One region of the Mesorhizobium sp. M0227 genome, then DNA from elsewhere that is predicted to be linked to it. Evidence: predicted binding sites of a transcription regulator. Region 1 holds the regulator's gene; each other region holds the start of a gene.

Region 1 (7,569 bases):
CCGCTGCCGGCCCGAATTTCCTCTAGCGTGGAAAATGCCCGTGAAGGCATCGCCGACCATATCAGGGCGAGCGTCGGCGGCGCCGAAGGCGAGATCGCCGCGGCGCTGATCGTCGGCGTGCGCGCCGGCATTCCCGATGACATCAATGAGGCGATGCGACGTACCGGCATCTACCACATCATCTCCATTTCGGGACTGCACATGGCTCTGGTCGCAGGCACCATCATGGGTTTGCTGCGCGGCGCCTTCGCCTTGTTTACCGACTTTTCCGCGCGTCGCCCGGTCAAGAAGTATGCCGCCGCCGCCGCACTGTTCTCGATCGCGGCCTATCTCATCATCTCGGGAGTCGTCGTTGCCGCCGAGCGCAGCTTCATCATGCTGGCGGTGATGCTGATTGCCGTGCTGTTCGATCGAGCAGCACTCACCATGCGCAATCTGGCGATCTCGGCGATCGCCGTCATCGTGGTGTCGCCGCATGAGGTGGTCGGCCCGAGTTTTCAGATGTCGTTCGCCGCGACCGCGGCTCTGGTCGGCGCCTATGCCGGCTGGGCGGATCACCGCGCGGGAAAAGCAAGACCGCCGCCGCCAAAGCGATCCGTGCCCGGTTTCCTGACGCGAAAATTCCTGCTGGCGGCAACCGGCCTTGCCATGACCTCGATCATCGCGGGAAGCGCGACGACGCTGTTTGCCATCTGGCATTTTCAGCGTGTCTCGCCGCTCAGCCTGTTTGCCAATCTCGCGGTAATGCCGATCGTCACCGTCGTCATGTTCCTGGCCGTCGCCAGCGCGCTGTTGATGCCTTTCGGATTGGATTGGCCGGCTCTCTACCTGATGGGTAAGGGCCTGACGATGATGATCGCCATATCAGGCTGGATCTCCGAGCGTTCGCCTGTCGATGGGGTCGGGCTGATTTCGCAGCAGTCGGTCCTGTTGGTGGCAATTGCCCTGGTCATCGCGACAATGGCGACAACTTGGCTGCGGCTCGCTGCTCTGCCATTCGCGCTGGCAGGCTTGCTGACCGTCTCGGATACGCGCACGCCGGATGTGCTAATCTCGGAAGACGCCCGGCTGGTGGCGTTGCCGATCGGTGGCGGTGAGCTTGCCGTCAGCCGGGAACGGCCGAACGAATTCACCGTCGACAACTGGAAACGCGCCCTGACATCAGAAACCATCGTCGTGCCAGAGGTGTTCGACAACAGCGATGGGCAATTCGATGTCGCGGATGCCGTTGATCTGCCGCTGGGATCGCCGTTCTATTGCTCCTCAGGCGTTTGCGTGGCCAGGCACATGTCCGGTGCGATCATTGCCTATGTCGAGGACCGCAAGGACGCCTGGAAAGCCTGCGGCTTCGCCGAGCTGATCGTCATCAATGACGCCACCGCGTATGACGCCTGTCACAATCCGCTGGTTCTCGTCATCACCAAGCGGCAACTGGCTCGCAAAGGCAGTGCCGCGGTCTTCTTCGATCGCCAATCGGCGACCACGCCGGCGACGATCAGCTTCGCGGTGGACAGCCCATATCGGCCCTGGCACACGCAACGCAAATACTCTCGTGAGGCAAGGGGGCTGGCACCCTTCAAGAAACCGGAGAAGCCAGCGGCCAACCCACAGCCGCCTCAGTAGCGGCGGATCAGGCCGACGAGCTTGCCTTGCACCTTGACCCTGTCCGGGCCGAAAATACGGGTTTCATAGGCCGGATTGGCGGCTTCGAGAGCAATCGAAGCGCCCTTGCGGCGGAACCGCTTCAGCGTCGCTTCCTCTTCATCGACCAGCGCCACGATGATCTCGCCGGGGCTCGCCGTGTCGGCATTGCGGATGATGACGGTGTCGCCGTCGAAGATACCGGCCTCGATCATCGAGTCTCCCTTGACCTCCAGCGCATAGTGGGCGCCGCCCATGATCATGTCCGGCGGCACCGAGATCGAATGCGTCTGATGCTGGATGGCATCGATCGGCACACCGGCAGCGATACGGCCCATGACCGGGATCGACACGGCGGAGACCGCATCGTCATCATTGCCGGGCGAGGGCATCCGCGAAGGCGCCGGCTTGATCTGCCGGCCAAGGGCGCCACCCTGACCGAGACTGCCCTGGATGACGCTTGGCGAAAACTTCTTTGCCGCGTTGAGACCGGGCGCGATCGAGTCCGGCAATCGCAGCACTTCCAGCGCGCGTGCCCGGTTGGGCAACCGGCGAATAAAGCCGCGCTCCTCAAGTGCGGTGATCAGCCGATGAATCCCGGATTTGGAGGCAAGGTCAAGCGCCTCCTTCATCTCGTCGAAGGATGGCGGAATGCCGCTCTCCTTCAGGCGTTCATGGATGAACATCAGCAGTTCATGTTGCTTGCGCGTCAGCATGGCGGCCCCCAGGTTACCTGAAACCAGAATCGAAAAACAAACCCAGAACAAACCCTATCTGTTCCAGTTGTGTTCTGCAACCGTTTAAAGTTTAATGAATTTGTTAAGGCTGCTGAAATTATTTGGCGCTTGCCAGCGGGTCGCGATCAACAGGCGCTAGGCACGGCGATGCGCCTGCTCACATTGAAATTATTATGGTTAATGACCTGTGGCTCATCCTCGACCCAAGGCTTGGCATTATTAGTCTATCGACCTCCACAAAGGACGATATCAATCTTCGGGACGTTCGTTTGCCGTGAACGAAACGGAGCCAAAACGCCAACGTCTGTTGGCATTTGTGGCTGGAAATTCAGCCCTCCGTCATCTGCCAAGGCAGTGAGGGCGGCGGCGGTGGATCGCGGGGATCGTTGCGTCAGGTAACGGCTTCCTTGACCGCGAAACGGCGGTCCTTCCATGCGCCCGTGCGCAGAATATCCTCCAGCACCTCAACCGCCAGCCACACATCCTTGTAGCCGACATAGAGCGGCGTGAAGCCGAAACGGATGGTCGATGGCGCACGAAAATCACCGATGACGCCGCGCTCGATCAGCGCCCGCATGATTTGATAGCCGTGATCGTGAAGGAACGACACCTGGCTGCCGCGCCTGGTCGCGTCGCGGGTGGTCTCCAGCGTGAGACCGTAGGCGCCGCACCTGGCTTCGACGAGCTGGATGAACAGTTCTGTCAACGCGACACTCTTCTTTCGCAATGCCGCCATGTCGACGTCATTCCAGATGGCAAGCGCGCCTCTGAGCGCCCGCATCGACAGGATCGGCTGAGTGCCGCACAAAAAGCGGCGGATGCCGGTGCCGGCAACATAACCCCGTTCGAAGGCAAAGGGCCGCGCATGGCCCCACCAGCCGCTGAGCGGCTGGCTGATATCGCCGTGGTGGCGCTGCGCGGCATAGATGAAGGCCGGTGCGCCCGGACCGCCGTTGAGGTACTTGTAGGTGCAGCCGATGGCGAAATCGGCATTTGCGTGATCGAGCTCGACGGGCAGGGCGCCGGCGGTGTGGCAAAGATCCCAGACGATCAGCGCTCCGGCCGCATGAGCTTTGCGCGTCAGCGCCGCCATGTCGCGCAGTTCACCCGATTTGTAATTGACGTGATTGACCAGCACCACCGCGACGTTTTCGTCGATCAGCTCTTCGATGGTCGGCGCGTCGACACCCGCGAGGCGCAGCAGGACGCCATCCCGGGTCGAGGCCACGCCTTCGGCGATGTACAGGTCGGTGGGAAAACTGTCACCTTCGGCGACGATGGCCGACCGGCCGGGCCGCATCTCCATCGCCGCGTGCAGCACCTTGTAGATGTTGGTCGATGTCGTGTCGCAGACAACGGTCTGGCCGGCCGCGGCTCCTATCAGGCGTCCGAGCTGGTCGCCGAGTTCGATTGGCATCTCGAACCATCCGGCCGTGTTCCAAGCTCGGATGAGATCCTGGGCCCATTCTTGGGTCGCCGCCTGCTGCAGCTCGCTGAAAACGGCATGAGACGCTGCCCCCAGTGAATTGCCGTCGAGATAGATCATCCCCTCCGGCAGAATGAAACGGTCGCGCATGGCCCGCAGCGGATCCGTGGCATCCATCGCTTCGACTGCGGCGAGATCAGGAATTCCACTCATGGTCGGTCAGTCCCCGGTTGTTCGCGAAGGGTTTTCCGCCACAGCGCGTCCCCTCGGTGTGCCTGTTTTCATTTCGACGTCAGAGCCGGGTGCGGACCGTCCACAGCTCCGGGAACAGCACGACCTCGAGCATTTTCTTCAGATACGAAGCACCCGACGTGCCGCCGGTGCCGCGTTTCAGGCCGATGATGCGCTCCACCGTGGTGACGTGGTTGAAGCGCCAGCGGCGGAAGTAGTCCTCGAAGTCGACCAGCTTCTCGGCCAGTTCGTAGAACATCCAGTAGCGCTGCGGATCGCGGTAGATGGTCTGCCAGGCGACCAGCACCTCTTCATTCTCGGTTCGCGTCTCACGCCAGTCCGTGCGCCTGGCATCGGCACCGATGTCGAATCCGTTGCGCGCCAAAAGCAGCAGTGCCTCGTCATAGAGCGACGGCTCGGCCAGGATCGCTTCCAGCTTCCCGCTCAGGTCGGGCCGATGCTTGTGCGGCCCGAGCATTGCCAGGTTTCGGTTGCCGGCCATGAACTCGATGGCGCGATACTGCCAGGACTGGAAACCCGAGGACTGGCCGAGCGCGTCGCGGAACTCGGTGTATTCGCTGGGCGTCATCGTCCGCAGCACGTCCCAGGCATTGTTCAGCTGCTCGAAGATGCGCGCAACGCGCGACAGCATCTTGAAGCTCGGCTCGAGCCGGTCGGCGCGGATCGAGCGGATCGCGGCGCCGATCTCGTGCAGAGCGAGCTTCATCCAGAGCTCGGAGGTCTGATGCTGGATGATGAACAGCATCTCGTCATGCGCCGATGACAGCGGCGTCTGGGCCTCCAGCACTTTCTCCAGGTGCAGATAGTCGCTGTAGGACATGCGCTCCTTGAACGACATCTGGGCGCCTTCGGACGCCGGATCGTATGGCTCGCTCAATTGATTTTCTCCGTGCGCAGCCGGAAGCGCTGGATCTTTCCGGTCTGGGTCTTGGGCAGAGCGGCGATGAATTTTACCGATCGCGGATATTTATAGGGCGCGATCGTTGCCTTGACATGGTCCTGCAGGCGCTTGGTGGTGAGGGCGTCGGGCGCGACGCCCTGCACCAGCACGACATGCGCCTCGACGATCTGGCCGCGTTCGGCGTCCTCTGCACCGATCACCGCGCATTCGGCGACGTCCGGATGCGCCAGCAGCGCCGCCTCGACCTCGGGACCGGCGATGTTGTAGCCGGCGCTGACGATCATGTCGTCGGAGCGTGCGGCGAAATGGAAGAAGCCGTCCTCGTCCTGCGTGAAGGTGTCGCCGGTGAGGTTCCAGCCGTCGCGCACATATTCCTTCTGCCTGTCATCGGCCATGTAGCGGCAGCCGGTCGGGCCGCGCACCGCCAGCCTGCCGGTCGTGCCGCGCGGCACCTCGCGCATCTCGTCGTCGAGGATGCGCGCCTCGTAGCCGCCCACCGGCTTGCCGGTCGACGCAGGCCTCATGTCATCGAAGCGGTTGGAGATGAAGATGTGCAGCATTTCGGTGGCGCCGATGCCGTCGAGGATCGGCTTGCCGGTCTTTTTCGTCCACTCTTCGAAAACCGGAGCGGGCAAGGTTTCGCCGGCCGAAACGGCAACGCGCAGCGACGACAAATCGGCTCCTTCATCCATGGCCTTCAGCATAGCGCGGTAGGCGGTCGGCGCGGTGAAGGAGATCGTCGCTTTGTAGGTCTCGATGATGTGGATCATGTTGGGTGGCGTCGCCTGCTCCAGAAGCGTCGCCGCCGCACCGAAGCGCAGCGGAAAGATAGCGAGCCCGCCAAGGCCGAAGGTGAAGGCCAGCGGCGGCGAGCCGACGAAGATGTCGTCCGGCGTCACCTCCAGGATTTCGCGAGCATAGGCGTCGGCGATGATCAGCAGGTCGCGGTGGAAATGCATCGTCGCCTTCGGAACGCCTGTCGTGCCCGAGGTGAAGCCGAGCAGCGCGACATCGTCGCGGCCGGTGTCAACTGCGGTGAACGTTACCGGCTTGTCGAGAGCGGCACGATCGAGTTCAGCATCATGGTTGGCGGTGCCGTCGAAACCGATGACCTGCTTGAGGAATGCGCTGTCCTTGGCGCACACGGTCATCTCGTCCATCAGCCTGGTGTCGCAGAGCGCGACGGTGATCTCGGCCTTGTCGACGATCTTGGCGAGTTCGCCGGCGCGCAGCATCGGCATGGTGTTGACGACCACGGCTCCGACCTTGGTGGCGGCCAGCCAGCAGGCGACCATGGCGGGGTTGTTGGCCGAGCGGATCAGCACCCGGTTGCCCGGCTTGACTCCGTAATTCTCGACCAGCGCGTGGGCCAGCCTGTTCGTCCAGTCGGATAGTTCCTTGTAGGTGCGGCGGCGGCCATTGCCGATGAGGGCGGTGTGGTCGCCGAGACCTTTTTCGACCAGCCTGTCGGTCAGTTCGACACCGGCGTTGAGGCGTTCGGGATAGTCGAAGCCGTCGAGCAGGATTTCAGGCCATTGCTCCGGCGGCGGCAGGTGATCGCGCGTGAACGTGTCGATATGCGCTGAAGGCCCAAGCATGTCGCCGCTCTCCCGTCTGCTGCCTGGCCAGTGCGCGACGCGCCTTGGCTGGCTGTGGTGGATCCTAAGGTCCTGCTCTGAGGAAGCTTCGTACTACCCATCGCACCTGCTGAGATGCGCCCAGAAAGGGTGAACATCTGCAGGTTCGGGCAGCACAGCAGACCTCCCATTGTCGGCTGTTCGTTGGGGCAGGATCGCACCAGTCGAAATTTGTTTCAAGCCTAAAATGTTTTTGCTCAGGGCATTGACGCATGGCATGGCGGTGGCCATTGCTAGCAAGTAGCGATGCCGTCTTGGGGAAGGGCGCAGATGTTCGAACGTCACATCGTCGATTGGGATGATGCCTATGCCAACGGTGCGAATATCGCCGGCAGTGATCGCTGGCCGGCCGCATGGGCGAAGCCGGCGCAAGCATTCCGTGATGCGCTGTCGGCGCAGGGCCGGGCACGGCTCGACATCGCCTATGGCGAAGGGCCGCGCAATCGGCTCGATCTTTTCATTCCTAGTGCCGCGCCCAAAGGGCTGGTGGCGATTATCCATGGCGGTTACTGGCTGGAGACCGACAAGAGTTTGTGGTCTCACCTTGCCAATGGCGCGGTCAGCAACGGTTTTGCCGTTGCGATGCCGTCCTACACGCTGTGCCCGGACATACGCATCGCCGGCATCGTCAGGGAGATTGGGGCGGCAATCGGCGAGGCAGCGGCAATGGTCGACGGACCGCTGATGCTGACCGGACATTCGGCCGGCGGCCATCTCGCCACCCGGATGGTGACGACAACCACGCCGTTGGCTGCCGATGTGGCGCGGCGCATACGCCACGTCGTTTCGATTTCAGGCTTGCATGACCTGCGTCCGATCATGCGCACCGGCATGAACAAGGAACTGGCAATCGACGAAGAGGAGGCGCTGGCTGAAAGCCCGGCGCTGCTGCGCCCGATAAATGGCGCCCGCATCACCTGTTGGGCCGGTGGCGGCGAGCGCGCCGAATTCCTGCGCCAGAATGCGCTGCTTGCC
Region 2 (7,569 bases), on a different contig from region 1:
AACTGACGACCAAAGCCAGTCCGAGAGGGCCGGCGCGCAGCTCGATGATGGTTGTCAGCGGAAGTTTCGAAAATACCAGATTGATCACCACTTCCACACCGACCAAACTTGCCAGTGCAACGAAGTTGATGACAAACGCGATGGTGCCGAACAGGCCCGCGCGCCGGCCAAACGCAAGAAACAGGCCGACGACAAGACCAAGCGCCAATATCTCGGCGACCGGTGCGAGAAGTTGCGTCAGATCGGTGGTCGCGATGAGCGAGCTGCGTTTGGCCGCGTTGACCAGGAGAATAAGCGCGCTTCCGACGCCGGCCGCGGAGGCAAGCCGATAAAGCGTAGCGCTGGGCACAGCCGCGCTCGACTGGATGGTCGTGGAATTCTCTTTGCGCTGAGGTTCTTCGGCTGAACTCCTCAGCGAAATGAGCGATTGCGGACGGCGGGGTTCGGCGGTTCTGGCAAGCATCTTCGTTTCCTCATCCGGGAAAACGGGAGCCGCGAAGACCGCAGGCTTGTTCCGATCCCATCTGTAATCACTGCTTACATGCTCTTGCCTGCATTGTAAACAGTGATTACATAAATCGCGGATCGTGCTACAGATGCGTGAAGCAGGCCTCCGGAACGAAAACGAAGGAGAAGAGATGGCAAACGCCAAGACGCCTCACCGCACCGGCTACCACCATGGCCATTTGCGGGACACGTTGATCGATGCTGCAATTCAACTTGTCGAGGAAGGCGGCCCCGACAATGTAAGCGTGCGCGAAGCCGCAAAGCGGGCCGGCGTTTCCCCCGGCGCCCCCTTCCGGCATTTTCAGTCGAAAACAGCGCTGCTGACCGCGGTCGCCGAACAGGCCATGAACCGGCTGACAGAGGCCGTTGCCAATGCACTTTCAGCAGTCGACAGCGCGGATCCCATCGTGGCCTTCGAAGCAATCGGACAAGGCTATCTGGAATGGGCGATCGCCAATCCCACGCATTTCCAGATCATCAGTTCCCGAACCCTGATTGATTTCGACGCGTCGGACAGTCTTCGCGGTCAGAATGAGGCCATTCGCCGGAAGATGATCGACCTGCTGACCCAAGCGCAACACCAGGGTCAACTGGCTGCGAACGCGGATTTCGATCATCTGGTTCTTGCCGCTCGTGCCTTTGTCTATGGGTTGGCACGAATGGTGGTTGATGGTCATTTTCCGGAGTGGCATCCGTCCGAGCCGCCATCGCTCGCCGTGCGCAAGGCGCTGCATCTTTTCATCAGCCGAATGACCAACCTATCTGAAGCGAGATCCCAGAAACCCTTGCCGCCGCTGGGTTCTGGACCGACTGGATAGGAATGGACATTTCACGCGACGCAGAACCAGCTATTCCGCCGCCTCTTCGATCTTCTCCATATCATCGTCCGACAGGCCGAAATGGTGGCCGATCTCGTGGATCAGCACGTGGGTGACGATGTCGCCCAGCGTCTCTTCGTTCTCGGACCAGTAGTCGAGGATGGCGCGGCGGTAGAGCGTGATCCGGTTCGGGCCTTCGCCGGTCTGCGGATTCCAGCGCTCGGCGATGCCGCGTCCCTCAAACAGGCCGAGCAGGTCGAACGGCGTTTCTAGCGACAGATCGTCCATGATCTCGTCGGTCGGGAATTCGGCGATCTGGATGACGATCTCGCCGGTCAGCTTGCGAAAATCCTCCGGCAGATGGGCGTACGCCTCCAGCGCCAGGAACTCCATTTCGTCCATCGAGGGCGAGAGTTCGTCGTGCCAGGTGCGGGTCTTGTAGATGCGGGCCATGCTTTGTCCTTTGATCCCGGCATATAGGCTTTCGCACCGTAATCGGCAAATGACACGGGCCGATGCGCCTGCGCCATCCATGCCGAGAGGAATAAATTCCCTATGTGTCTGCTTGACTCTTGGGATGCGCTCTGGAATCTATAGAGAACATAACAGGAACAATGTGAGTGGAAGCTGACCGTCATGGCGATGACCGCTGTGGCGCGGGAGACTGTTTTTGCCCTGCGCCGCCAGATCGCGAAAATCGAGGGAACGCTGCCCGAGCGCTTGGCTGCGCCGGCCGCCGCGCCCTTTGATGCCGACGTCAACACCGATCTCACAATCGTCCGGCGTGGCATTGCCGCGGCGTTGCCGGATGCGTTCCTGCCTGTTGGCGTCGAGCGCCTCGACGCCGCCCTGAGCGGCGGCCTGCCGAAGGCCGCCCTGAGCGAAATCCATGGCACGCAAACCCGCGATGCCGGGGCCGTCGCCGGCTTCGCTTTGTCGCTCACAAGCCTGATCCTCAAGCAAACGCCGGGGCTGCCGGTGCTGTGGATTGGCACATCGGAGATCTTTCGCGAGGCCGGCTTTCCCTATGCCAGGGGGCTTCACGCCTCGTTCGGCATCGAGCCGGAGCAATTGCTGTTTTCCGAGGCACCGAGACTTGTCGATGCGCTGTGGGTCGCCGAGGAGGCGGCCCGGATGACGGCGCTCGCCGCGGTCATCCTCGAAATTCGCGGCAATCCGCAGCGGCTTGACCTGACCGCGACACGCCGGCTGCATGCAAGGGCGCAAGCGGCCGGCCGCCCGGTGTTCCTGCTGCGGCAGGCGGCCGAGCCCGAACCGACGGCGGCACCCGTCCGCCTCATCGTCACGTCGGCACCGGCGGTGCCGCGCGACACCATCGCCGGGCCGCTGGCCGGCTCGATCGGCCGCCCGGCCTTCACCCTCACCATCGGCAAGAGCCGCACGGCCCTGCCTGGACAATTCACACTGGAGTGGAATCCCGATGAATGCGCATTCGACGAAAGAGCGGGCGACGAAAGAGCAGGTGGGGGAAGAAACCGGCCAAAGAATCCTGTCCCTGTGGTTTCCCTATCTGGCGGCGGAAAGGGTCCTGCGCCAGCGTCTGGGGCGGTCCTGGCGTTCCCGGCCGTCGGATCACCCATCTCACCCGCCGCTCGTGATCAGCCATCGCGACCGCAACGCACAGCGCATCTCGGCCCTCGACGAGCGGGCTGAGGCGCTGCACCTGAAGCGCGACATGGGCATCGCCGATGCGCGCGCCATGCATCCGTCGATCGACATCGTCGAGGCCGATCCGGAAGCCGACCGCCGCCTGCTCGAAGGCCTTGCCGACTGGTGCGACCGCTACACCCCGCTGGTGGCGCTGGATGGCGCGGACGGCCTGTTTCTCGACGTCACCGGCTGCACCCATCTGTTCGGCGGCGAACGTGCCATGCTGGACGACATCCTGTCGCGCTTCTTCCATCAGGGTTTCGATGTCCGTGCCGGGCTTGCCGCGACGCCGGGCGCGGCCTGGGCGGCGGCACGGTTTTGCGGCGACCGCATCGTTGTGTCAGGCGAGGAGGAAGCGCTGCTGGCACCCCTGCCGCTGGCCGCGCTGCGCATCGAACCGGCGACCCGCACCAGCCTGGAAAGCGTCGGCCTGCGCACGGCGGGCGCCGTCATGGCGGCACCGCGCGCGCCGCTCGCCCGCCGCTTTGGCACCTTGCTGCTCCTGCGCCTCGATCAGGCGCTTGGCCGCCTCGACGAGGCAGTCTCGCCGCGCCTTCCCGTCGCGCCGCTTTCGGTCGAACGCCACCTCGCCGAACCCATCACCCTGACCGAGGACATCGAACGGCTGGTGGGCATGCTGGCGGCGACCTTGAAAACCGATCTCGAGCGCCGCGGCGAGGGTGCCAGGACACTGGCGCTGCTGCTCTTTCGGGTCGACGGCGCCGTCAGCCGCATCGCGCTCGGCACCTCGCGGCCGATGCGCGAACCCATGCTGATCCAGAAACTGTTCCATGAGCGGCTGGCCGCGCTCGAACAGGATATCGATGCCGGTTATGGCTTCGACTTGGTGCGGCTTTCGGTGCTGGCGGCAGCCACCTTCGACATGCAGCAGGCCGATCTGACTGGCGAAACGGCCGACGACGGTGCCGACATCGCGCTGTTCGCCGACCGCATCCGCGCCCGGCTCGGCGAGGGCGCGGTTCTCCGGCCGGTCGCGGTCGAAAGCCATCTGCCGGAGCGTGCCGTCGCCACGATCCCCTTCACCGAAGCGCCACGCCGGACCACGCCGCCGAAGAAGCCGGACAGGCTGCAGGCACCAAAAACCATATTTCCGCCGGAACGGCCGATCCGGCTGTTCCGCTCGCCCGAACCCATCGATGTGCCGGCCACTGAAATGCCGGAAGGACCACCGCTGAACTTCCGCTGGCGGCGCGCGCTCTACCGGGTCACGCGCGCCGAAGGGCCGGAACGCATCGCCGCCGAATGGTGGCGCGAGGCAGCGAGCGACCCGATCACGTCAACCCGCGACTATTTCCGTATCGAGGACGCCGACGGCCGCCGCTATTGGCTCTACCGGCAAGGTCTTTATGGCAACACGCAGGTCCCGCCGCGCTGGTTCATGCATGGTGTCTTCGCATGAACGCGCTGACCGTCATCCCCTATGCCGAGTTCGGCATCCAGTCGAATTTCTCCTTCCTGCGCGGCGCCTCCAAGCCGGAGGAGCTGGTGGTCGCGGCCAAGCTCCTGGGCTTCTCGGCGATCGGGCTTGCCGACCGCAACACGGTGGCCGGCGTGGTGCGCGCCTGGCAGCAGGCCAAGGTCGAAAAACTCTCCTATCATCCCGGCTGCCGGCTGGTTTTTGGCGACGGCACGCCGGACATCCTCGCCTATCCCCAGGACCGCAAGGGCTGGGGACATCTCTGCCGCATGCTCACCCAAGCCAATCTGCGCGACGAGAACGAAAAAGGCGCCACCCTTCTCCAGCGCGGCGACCTCCTCGAATGGGGTGACCTGATGTCGCTGGCGGTCCTGCCCGGTCTGTCGGCGGGGGCGCAGGACGGTCTCGCCTTGCTTCGGCTGCTCAAGGATCGTTTCGGCAGAAATCTCCGTCTGGCCGTTTCGCCCGACTACGCCGGCAATGACCGTTTCCGCATCGAGCAGGCCGCGGCTCTTGCCGAGAGCGTCGGTATTCCGCTGATGGCGACCAACGACGTTCTCTATCACACCGCCGAACGGCGCCCGCTGCAGGACGTGCTGACCGCGATCCGCCTCAACACCCCCGTCGCCGAGGTCGGGCTGCAACTCACCGCCAATGCTGAGCGCCATCTGAAGCCACCGATGGAGATGGCGCGCCTGTTCCGCAGGCATCCGCAAGCATTGGCCGAGACCTTGCGGTTTGCGGAAGAATTGACCTTTTCGTTGAGCGACCTTCAGTACAATTATCCGAACGAGCCGACGGAATCGGGTCTTGGCCCACAGGCTGAACTGGAGCGGCTGGCTCGGGAGGGAGCGGCCAACCGCTATCCGGCGGGTGTGCCGGATTCGGTGATCAAGCGCATCCAGGAAGAGCTCACTCTCATCGAGCGCCTCAACTACGCCCGCTATTTCCTGACCGTCTACGACATCATCAAATTCGCCCGTGGCCAGGGCATTCTCTGCCAAGGACGTGGTTCGGCCGCCAATTCGATCATCTGCTTCTGCATCGGCATCACCGAAGTCGGACCCGACAAGATCGATACGCTCTTCGAGCGCTTCATTTCCGAGGAGAGGAACGAGCCGCCGGATATCGACGTCGACTTCGAGCATGAGCGACGCGAAGAGGTGATGCAATACATCTATACGAAATACAGCGGCAAGCGCACAGCACTTGCCGCCGCCGTCATCAGCTATCGCGGCCGGTCGGCGCTGCGCGAAGTGTCGAAGGCAATGGGCCTGTCCGAGGATATCAGGACGTCCCTTTCCGGCTCGATCTGGGGCTGGTCGACCTCGGAGCTCGGCGAGAAGGAAGCCCGCGCCGGCGGCCTCGACCGCACCGATCCGGTGTCTCGGCATGTGATGGAACGCGCCAACGAGATCATGGGGTTTCCCCGCCATTTGTCGCAGCATGTCGGCGGCTTCGTCATCACAAGGGACCGGCTCGATGAGATCGTGCCCATCGTCAAGACGGCGATGGACCAGCGCAAGATGGTGGAGTGGGACAAGGATGATCTCGACGCAGTGAAAATCCTGAAAGTGGACGTGCTGGCGCTCGGCATGCTGACCTGCCTGCAACGCGCCTTCACCTTGCTCACTGAGCATTATCCAAAGGCGAGGGACCCGTATGGGCAGCCCTATGTGCTGGCCACCCTGCCGCCGGAGGACAAGCAGGTCTACAAGATGATCTGCCGCGCCGACACGCTCGGCGTCTTCCAGATCGAATCGCGCGCCCAGATGTCGATGCTGCCGCGCCTTGAGCCGAAAACCTTTTATGACCTTGTCATCGAGGTGGCGATCGTGCGGCCGGGCCCGATCCAGGGCGACATGGTCCACCCCTATCTGCGCCGCCGGCAAGGCAAGGAGCAGGCCGAGTATCAAAAGCCGGAGCTGGAGGCGATCCTCAGCAAGACGCTTGGTGTGCCGCTGTTCCAGGAACAGGCGATGAAGATCGCCATCGTTGCCGGCGGCTTCAAGCCGGGCGAGGCCGATGAACTGCGCCGTGCCATGGCCACCTTCAAGCGCACCGGCACCATCGGCAATTATCGTCGCCGCATGATCGAAGGCATGGTCGACAAAGGCTACACGAAGGACTTCGCCGAGCGCTGCTTCAAGCAGATCGAGGGCTTTGGCGAATATGGCTTTCCCGAAAGCCATGCCGCTTCCTTCGCCCTGCTCGTCTATGCCTCCTGCTGGTTCAAGACCTTCTATCCCGACGTGTTCTGCGCCGCGATCCTGAATTCACAGCCGATGGGGTTTTACCAGCCGGCCCAGTTGGTGCGCGACGCAAGCGACCATGGCGTCGACATTCGCGACGTCGACGTCAATTTTTCGGTGTGGGATTGTACGCTGGAAAAGGCGCCGTTCGATCCGGCCCGTATCCTCCCGCGCCATGCCGAAATGCGCGGCGTCATCGAGACGAAGCATGCCGTCCGGCTCGGCTTCCGCCAGATCAAGGGCCTGTCGAAGGAGCGCATGGCGGCCTTCGTCGAACGGCGCGGCTCAGGCTACGGATCCGTCCGGGATGTCTGGCTGCGCTCCGGCCTTGATGTCGGCGAGATCGAAAAACTGGCGCAGGCCGATGCCTTCCGCTCGCTCGGCCTTGATCGTCGCGAAGCGTTGTGGGCGGTGCGCGCGCTCGACGGCAAGAGCGCCGCCGAAAGGCTGCCGCTGTTCGACCAGCCGGCGCTTCGCCTGCGCGAGCTGGAGCCCGAGACGAAGCTGCCGAAAATGCCGCTCGGCGAGCATGTCATCCATGATTACCGCGCGCTCGGCCTGTCGCTGAAGGCGCATCCGGTCGCCTTCCTGCGCGAGCGGCTCGACCGCGCCGGCGTCATTCCCAATGCGAACCTGCCTTCCGTGCGTGACGGCAGGCGCGTCTCCGTCGCCGGCCTCGTGCTGGTGCGGCAGCGCCCCGGCAAGGGCAATGCGATCTTCCTGACACTGGAGGACGACAAGGCGGTGGCCAACGTCATCTTCTGGCAAAGAACCTTCGACCGTTACCGACCCATCGTCATGGGCGCCCGGTTCGTCAAGGTCACCGGAAAATTGCAGTCGGAATCGGGCGTGGTCCACATCGTCGCCGAGAGGATCGAGGATC
Region 3 (7,569 bases), on a different contig from region 1:
CTGGCACATCTTCTGGAGCGACCCGCGCAACCAGTATTTCAGCCGCCAGCTCGGCCGCGCCGAGGGTGACACGATCGTGCAAGTGGGCGCCGACGGCATCGGCAGTTCAGTACGCTGGAGCTTTTCACGCATCACCGAAAACTCCTTCCGATGGCTGGGCGAACGCTCGCAAGACAATGGCGCGACATGGCGGCTGGAAGTCGAGTTCCTGGCGCGCCGAGAGGTTTGATCGCCGAGGAATGCAGCAGCAGCCCAGAATAAAAGCGTCGCGATCCTTTGCGCCGGCATCAACCACTTTCCCGCTGACAGTTCCCACCGACCGGGCTTTGCTCTACCAATATTCTGTCCGGGCACGGCCCGGCGGGAGGGTCAGAGATGCCGAGTTTCGACAGCCTGTTCAACGCCTTCGTCACCATTCTCGTGACCATCGATCCGCCTGGCCTGGCGCCACTGTTCCTGGCCGTAACGCGCGGCATGAACCGCGAGGAGCGCCAGCAGGTTTCCGTCCGTGCCTCGATCATCGGCTTCCTGGTGATGGCGCTGTTTGCGGTTGCCGGCGCATCGATCCTGTCGGTGTTCGGCATAACGTTGCCGGCCTTCCGCGTCGCCGGCGGTTTCCTGCTGTTCTTCATTGCCTTCGAGATGGTGTTCGAGCGCCGGCAGGACCGTAAGGAGAAGATCGGCGACGTCGCCATCACCAAGGACATGATCCACAACATCGCCGCCTTCCCGCTGGCGATCCCGCTGATCGCCGGCCCCGGCGCGATTTCGGCGACGGTGCTGCTTTCCGGTTCATTTCAGGGATTTGCCGCGCAGGCCGCCCTGGTGGGCATCATCTTCGTCTGCCTCGCCATCACCTATCTGGTGTTCGTGCTGTCGGAACGCATCGACCGCATCCTCGGCCAGACTGGTCGTTCGATCCTGACCCGGCTGCTTGGCGTCATCCTGGCGGCACTGGCCGTGCAATTCGTGGCCGATGGCATCAAGGCGCTGATGGCGGGGTAACGCGACGAGCTGCCGCCGAAGCCGGCCCTATTTCACAGTCGTGTCGATCACTTCGAAATCGTGGGTAATCGTCGCGGTCTTGGCCAGCATCGCAGACGCCGAGCAATATTTTTCGATCGAAAGGTCGATCGCGCGTTTCACCTTGTCGCTGGAGAGTGCCCTGCCCTTGACGACGAAATGCATATGGATGCGTGTAAAAACCCTGGGCTCGGTTTCGGCCCGGTCGGAGTCGAGTTCGACGACGCAGTCCTCGACCGCCTCGCGGCCTTTTTCGAGGATATGCACGACATCATAGGCCGAACAGCCACCGGTGCCGATCAGCACCAGCTCCATCGGGCTTGGACCCGGCGTCTTGCCTTCCGATCCGTGCGCTGTTCCGAGCACGACCTTGTGACCGCTGCCGGATTCCCCGACGAAGGTGCGCTCCTCGACCCACTTTACGCGTGCTTTCACCGAACTCGTCCTTTCACCGTATTTCCTTGATCGGCCCGGTCAACCTCAATCATGATGCAAAACCCCGAAAGTCCATGAATGACTCTCGGGGCACTGTGTCTGACATAACTGTTGCGATCAGAACGGGATTTCGTCATCCAATTCGCGCGACGAACCGCCACCGCCGCCGCTCTTGGCACCGCCACCACCGCGATTGAAGCCTTCGCTCGGGCTGGACTGGCCGAAATCGGAACCACGGCTGCTGCCGCCACCGGTATAGCCGCCGACCTGACCGCCCTCGCCCTGTCCGCGTGCGTCTAGCATCTGCAGCTCACCGCGGAATTTCTGCAGCACGACTTCCGTCGTGTACTTGTCGGCACCGGTCTGGTCCTGCCATTTGCGCGTCTGCAACTGGCCCTCGACATAGACCTTCATGCCCTTCTTCAGATACTGCTCCGCCACCTTGGCGATGCCCTCATTGAAGATGACGACGTTGTGCCACTCGGTTTTTTCCTTGCGTTCGCCGGAATTCTTGTCGCGCCAGCTTTCCGATGTGGCGATGCGGATGTTGACGACCGGTTCACCCGAATTCAGGCGACGGATTTCGGGATCCGCGCCGAGATTGCCGACCAGAATGACCTTGTTGACGCTACCCGCCATGATATTTCTCCGCGCTCATCCGAAACAAATTTTTGTCGCAGCACCTTACAGGTTGCAGGCGATCGCCGCTTGCCATGGCTGCCTTTACCCACAAGGTTTTTGTTCCCTTTTCGTTCTTATCCGCATCGCTGTTTATTGTCAAGGAATGGCAGCAATGCCGAAGCCGATCATATGGGCTCGAAAAGACCGCTTGCCAAATCGATAAGTATGCACTTATGCTTTTGGCATGATCGAAGCAGAGATTTTTCGCGCACTGGCCGACCCGACGCGCCGCGCCGTCTTTGAGCGGCTGGCCGCCGGCGAGATGAGCGTGTCGGAATTGCGCACCGGGATGACGGTGTCGCAGCCCGCGGTGTCGCAGCATCTGGCGGTGCTGCGTGGCGCCGGGCTGGTGGTCGAGCGGCGAGCCGGCCGCAACGCCTATTACCGCGCCGATCCGCAGGGGCTCGCCCCCTTGCTCTCCTGGATCGAACGCTACCGGACCTTCTGGCCGGAACGCATCGAAAGGCTGAAGGCGGTTTTGAAGGACATGGATCAATGAAGAAGGCGGGATCAACGACCAACAACGGTCAAAGCGACGCCCCGGATGCGCTCGAGTTCGAGTACGAGCTTGCCGAGCCGCCGGAAAAGGTATGGCGGGCCCTGACCGTACCGGAATTGCTGGCCGCCTGGATGATGCCGAACGACATGAGACCCGAGATCGGCAACCGTTTTGCCTTCGCCGGAACGGGCGCGTCGATCGAATGCGAAATCCTCGACGCCGATCCCGAGAAGCTGCTGCGCTATTCCTGGCGGGAGCAGCCAGGCGACGCCGCGCGGCAGGATCCGCTCGACAGCCCATTGGACAGCATTGTCACCTTCACACTTGCCCGAACCGTTTCCGGCGGCACGCATCTGCGTGTCGTCCATGACGGCTTTGCCCGCAAGGCCATGCCTGCCGTCGCCATGGCAGGCGCCGGCTGCCGGGTTTCGCTCGGTGCAAACAGGTCATCTAAGCCAATCGCCGCAAACACGCCTCGCCTCCTGCTTCGCGCGGCCTGAAAACAAAACGGACGGAGAGAGATAATGAGCGGTGTTGCCAGTCTGGTGCCGATGGTTATCGAGCAATCGAGCCGCGGCGAGCGCGCCTTCGACATCTTTTCGCGGCTGCTGCGCGAGCGCATCATCTTCATCAACGGTGAGATCAACGACGACATCTCGGCGTTGGTCTGCGCGCAGCTTCTGTCGCTGGAATCGGACAATCCCGACAAGGAGATCTCGCTCTACATCAACTCGCCGGGCGGCGTGGTCACCAGCGGCTTCGCCATCTACGACACAATGCAATACATCAGCTGCCCGGTGTCGACCGTATGCATGGGCTTTGCCGCATCGATGGGCTCGTTCCTGCTGATGGCAGGCACACCGGGGCGCCGAATTTCCCTGCCGAACGCCACCATCCTGCTGCACCAGCCGCTGGGCGGCTTCCAGGGCCAGGCCTCCGACATCCAGCGCCATGCCGAGCGCATCGGCCGGACGAAACGGCACATGGCCGAACTCTACGCGCAGCATTGCGGCCGCAGCTATGAAGAGGTCGAGCGCACGCTGGACCGCGACCACTTCATGACCGCCCGCGAGGCCCAGGCATGGGGCATCGTCGACCATGTTTTCGACACGCGAAAAAAGGCGGCGTGAGCCAGGGCCGGATCGGAGTACGTCCGGCTGTCGAAGATTTGACGATGCCGGTCTGGTTCCATCGGCGGCGCGCCACTATAGTCTTGGGATGACCGACACTCATCAGTCCAGATCATTGCACCGCGTCATCGCCGTTATAGCGCTCGCCATTGGGGGCCTCACCAGCGGCGCGGCACTTGCCGAAGACAGTTCGCCGTCAACGCAAAAAGGCGCCCTGCCCGGCGTAACCGGTGACTACCGCATCGCCAAGCCGGCTCCGGAGTCCGACGACGCGTTTCCCGGCAACGGCCAGTTCAAGATCGGCGATACGGATGTCAGGATTTCCGGCAGCATCACCGTCGATGTCGGCGCCGGCTCGATCGGGCCGCCGCGCCACTGACAGTCTGTCGGCGCGTGCTGCGTTGCGCCAAACAGACAATCCGCACATGAAAACGGCCCCGCCGTGCTTTGCGCAAACGGACGGGGCCTTTTTGGATCTCAAATCCAATCTCTACCGGGAGTGTACTGCCGGCATTTGATTTCGGATGCAACGCGGCGTTCAACCGACGATCCGACTAACAGTCTCTGATTTTTACGGGGATATGGCAGGTCACGGTTTGTCGGGTGGCGAAAACGCTAAACCCTGGCACTTATGCCTGCCGCCGCTCCAGTAACAACTGGAACCCTATGGGACGATCCGGTGGCGTCATAGCTCCGCTCCTTTGTCCATTGCGACGTTGTCGTCACGAAGCACAAATCGCAAATGCCTGCGGCGTCTCGCAGGCCGCCTTTGGGCGGCGAGGCCATCGAAAGACGGCCGTCTTCGTTGACTGCTGGAGACTGCTCCCGTCAGCTGGTGGCGTCAACCATCAATAGCCGGTTACCGAAAAATGTGATCGCCGGGAGGTTACGTGCAGGTCAGCTTTTGCACAGCTTTGTCAGGAGCGTGTTCGGCCTTTGTTCTTTCCGCTTGCCCGTTCACGCGAAAGACGGTTAAACGCTTTGGTCGGGAATTGTGGCGTCTCTCGACGTGGCGGCAAAACTACCTACATAGGGGATGGCCGGGAAAACCCGCCATTCCAGGAAATTCCAGATTCTGAGGCGGCGACCGGCTATGGCCGACCATAAATATCTTTCCATTCGCGGGGCGCGCGAACACAATCTGAAGAATGTCGATCTCGACTTGCCGCGTGACAGCCTGATTGTCATGACCGGCCTGTCGGGGTCCGGCAAGTCATCGCTTGCCTTCGACACGATCTATGCCGAAGGCCAGCGCCGCTACGTCGAAAGCCTGTCGGCCTACGCGCGGCAATTCCTTGAGATGATGCAGAAGCCTGACGTCGACCAGATCGACGGCCTGTCGCCCGCCATTTCCATCGAGCAGAAGACCACCTCGAAGAACCCGCGTTCGACGGTCGGCACCGTCACCGAGATCTACGACTATATGCGGCTGCTTTTTGCGCGCGTCGGCATCCCCTATTCGCCGGCCACCGGCCTGCCGATCGAGAGCCAGACGGTTTCGCAGATGGTCGACCGCGTACTGGCGATCGAGGAAGGCACGCGCCTGTTCATCCTGGCGCCGATGGTGCGCGGCCGCAAAGGCGAATACCGCAAGGAATTGCTGGAGTTGCAAAAAAAGGGCTTTCAGCGCGTCAAGGTCGATGGCGTCTTCTACGAAATCGCCGACGTGCCGGCGCTGGACAAGAAGTACAAGCATGACCTCGACGTCGTCGTCGACCGCATCGTCGTGCGCGGCGATCTGGCGACGCGGCTTGCCGATTCCATCGAGACCGCCCTGAAGCTGGCCGATGGGCTGGCGGTCGCCGAATTCGCCGACAAGCCGCTCGATGCCAGCCAGACCGGCGAGGATTCGGTCAACAAGTCGAAGAACGAGACGCATGAGCGCATCCTGTTCTCGGAAAAGTTCGCTTGCCCGGTCTCCGGCTTCACCATTCCGGAAATCGAACCGCGGCTGTTCTCGTTCAACAACCCGTTCGGCGCCTGCCCGACCTGCGACGGTCTCGGCAGCCAGCGCGCCATCGATGGCAATCTGATCGTGCCGGACGAGAACATCTCGCTGCGCGACGGCGCCGTCAGCCCGTGGGCGAAGTCGACCTCACCCTATTACGCGCAGACGCTGGAAGCGCTGGGCAAGGCCTATGGCTTCAAGCTCGGCGACAAGTTCAAAGACCTGACCGAAGAGGCCCAGGAAGCCATTCTGCGCGGCACCGGCGAGCGCGAGATCACCTTCCAGTATGATGACGGCCTGCGCTCCTACAAGACGACAAAGACTTTCGAAGGGGTCATCCCCAATCTCGAGCGGCGCTGGAAAGAGACTGAATCCGCCTGGATGCGCGAGGAAATCGAGCGCTTCATGTCGGCGACGCCTTGCCCGGTCTGCAAGGGCTATCGGCTGAAGCCCGAGTCGCTGGCGGTGAAAATCGCCGGCAAGCACATCGGCGAAGTCACCGAACTTTCCATCCGCAAGGCCGACCAGTGGTTCACCGACCTGCCTGCGTCGCTCAACGACAAGCAGAACGAGATCGCGGTGCGGGTCTTGAAGGAGATCCGCGAGCGGCTGCGCTTCCTCAACGATGTCGGGCTCGACTATCTGACGCTGTCGCGCAATTCCGGCACGCTGTCGGGCGGCGAGAGCCAGCGCATCCGGCTGGCGTCGCAGATCGGCTCGGGTCTTACCGGTGTGCTCTATGTGCTGGACGAGCCATCGATCGGCCTGCACCAGCGCGACAATGCCCGTCTGCTCGATACGCTGAAGCATCTGCGCGACATCGGCAACACGGTGATCGTCGTCGAGCATGACGAGGACGCCATCCTGCATGCCGACTATGTCGTCGACATGGGCCCGGCCGCCGGCATCCATGGCGGCGAGATCATCGCCCAGGGCACGCCGCAGCAGGTGATGGCCAATCCCAATTCGATCACCGGCAAATACCTGTCGGGCGCGCTCGAAGTGGCGACGCCCGGCGTGCGACGTGAAGCGAAGAAGAACCGCCGCCTGAAGATCGTCGGCGCGCGCGGCAACAATCTGAAGAACGTCACCGCCGAAATACCGCTCGGCACCTTCACCGCCGTCACCGGCGTGTCCGGCGGCGGCAAGTCGACCTTCCTGATCGAGACGCTGTTCAAGGCTGCCTCGCGCCGCATCATGGGCTCGCGCGAACATCCGGCCGACCACGACCGCATCGAGGGCCTCGAATTCCTCGACAAGGTCATCGACATCGACCAGTCGCCGATCGGTCGCACGCCGCGTTCGAATCCCGCCACCTATACCGGCGCCTTCACGCCGATCCGCGACTGGTTCGCTGGCCTGCCCGAAGCCAAGGCGCGCGGCTACCAGCCGGGACGCTTCTCCTTCAACGTCAAGGGCGGCCGCTGCGAGGCCTGCCAGGGCGACGGCGTCATCAAGATCGAGATGCACTTTTTGCCCGACGTCTACGTCACCTGCGACGTCTGCCACGGCAAGCGCTACAACAGAGAGACGCTCGATGTCGTGTTCAAGGGCAAGTCGATCGCCGACGTGCTCGACATGACGGTCGAGGAAGGCGTCGACTTCTTCGCCGCCGTGCCCGGCGTGCGCGACAAGCTCGAAACGCTGAAGCAGGTCGGCCTCGGCTACATCCACATCGGCCAGCAGGCGACGACGCTGTCCGGCGGCGAGGCGCAGCGCATCAAGCTCGCCAAGGAACTGTCGCGCAAGGCAACTGGCAAGACGCTCTATATCCTCGACGAGCCGACCACCGGGCTGCATTTCCACGACGTCGCCAAGCTGTTGGAAGTGCTGCATGAACTGGTCGACCAGGG

What was found. The regulator LexA, encoded in region 1, represses DNA repair genes until DNA is damaged. The targets are predictions, from matches to a motif close to TGTTCNNNNTGTGTTCNG.
Region 2: the regulator LexA is predicted to act here: its motif matches at 1,922-1,939, upstream of NKJ00_RS29435 (ImuA family protein).
Region 3: the regulator LexA is predicted to act here: its motif matches at 4,695-4,712, upstream of uvrA (excinuclease ABC subunit UvrA).

The regions. Positions count from the first base shown of each region.
Region 1 covers NZ_JAMYSJ010000022.1:27,955-35,523, forward strand. Annotated here, with positions in the region: gene NKJ00_RS24305 (ComEC/Rec2 family competence protein) at 1-1,623, shown strand, start outside; gene lexA (transcriptional repressor LexA) at 1,617-2,357, opposite strand; gene kynU (kynureninase) at 2,770-4,017, opposite strand; gene kynA (tryptophan 2,3-dioxygenase) at 4,097-4,933, opposite strand; gene NKJ00_RS24325 (AMP-binding protein) at 4,930-6,555, opposite strand; gene NKJ00_RS24330 (hormone-sensitive lipase) at 6,865-7,569, shown strand, end outside.
Region 2 covers NZ_JAMYSJ010000037.1:10,719-18,287, forward strand. Annotated here, with positions in the region: gene NKJ00_RS29420 (hypothetical protein) at 1-463, opposite strand, end outside; gene NKJ00_RS29425 (TetR/AcrR family transcriptional regulator) at 639-1,325, shown strand; gene NKJ00_RS29430 (metallopeptidase family protein) at 1,356-1,778, opposite strand; gene NKJ00_RS29435 (ImuA family protein) at 1,962-2,999, shown strand; gene NKJ00_RS29440 (DUF6504 family protein) at 2,941-4,416, shown strand; gene NKJ00_RS29445 (error-prone DNA polymerase) at 4,413-7,569, shown strand, end outside.
Region 3 covers NZ_JAMYSJ010000031.1:50,318-57,886, forward strand. Annotated here, with positions in the region: gene NKJ00_RS27950 (hypothetical protein) at 1-229, shown strand, start outside; gene NKJ00_RS27955 (MarC family protein) at 376-1,005, shown strand; gene NKJ00_RS27960 (OsmC family protein) at 1,033-1,458, opposite strand; gene NKJ00_RS27965 (single-stranded DNA-binding protein) at 1,576-2,097, opposite strand; gene NKJ00_RS27970 (ArsR/SmtB family transcription factor) at 2,324-2,638, shown strand; gene NKJ00_RS27975 (SRPBCC family protein) at 2,635-3,138, shown strand; gene NKJ00_RS27980 (ATP-dependent Clp protease proteolytic subunit) at 3,163-3,768, shown strand; gene NKJ00_RS27985 (hypothetical protein) at 3,857-4,147, shown strand; gene uvrA (excinuclease ABC subunit UvrA) at 4,862-7,569, shown strand, end outside.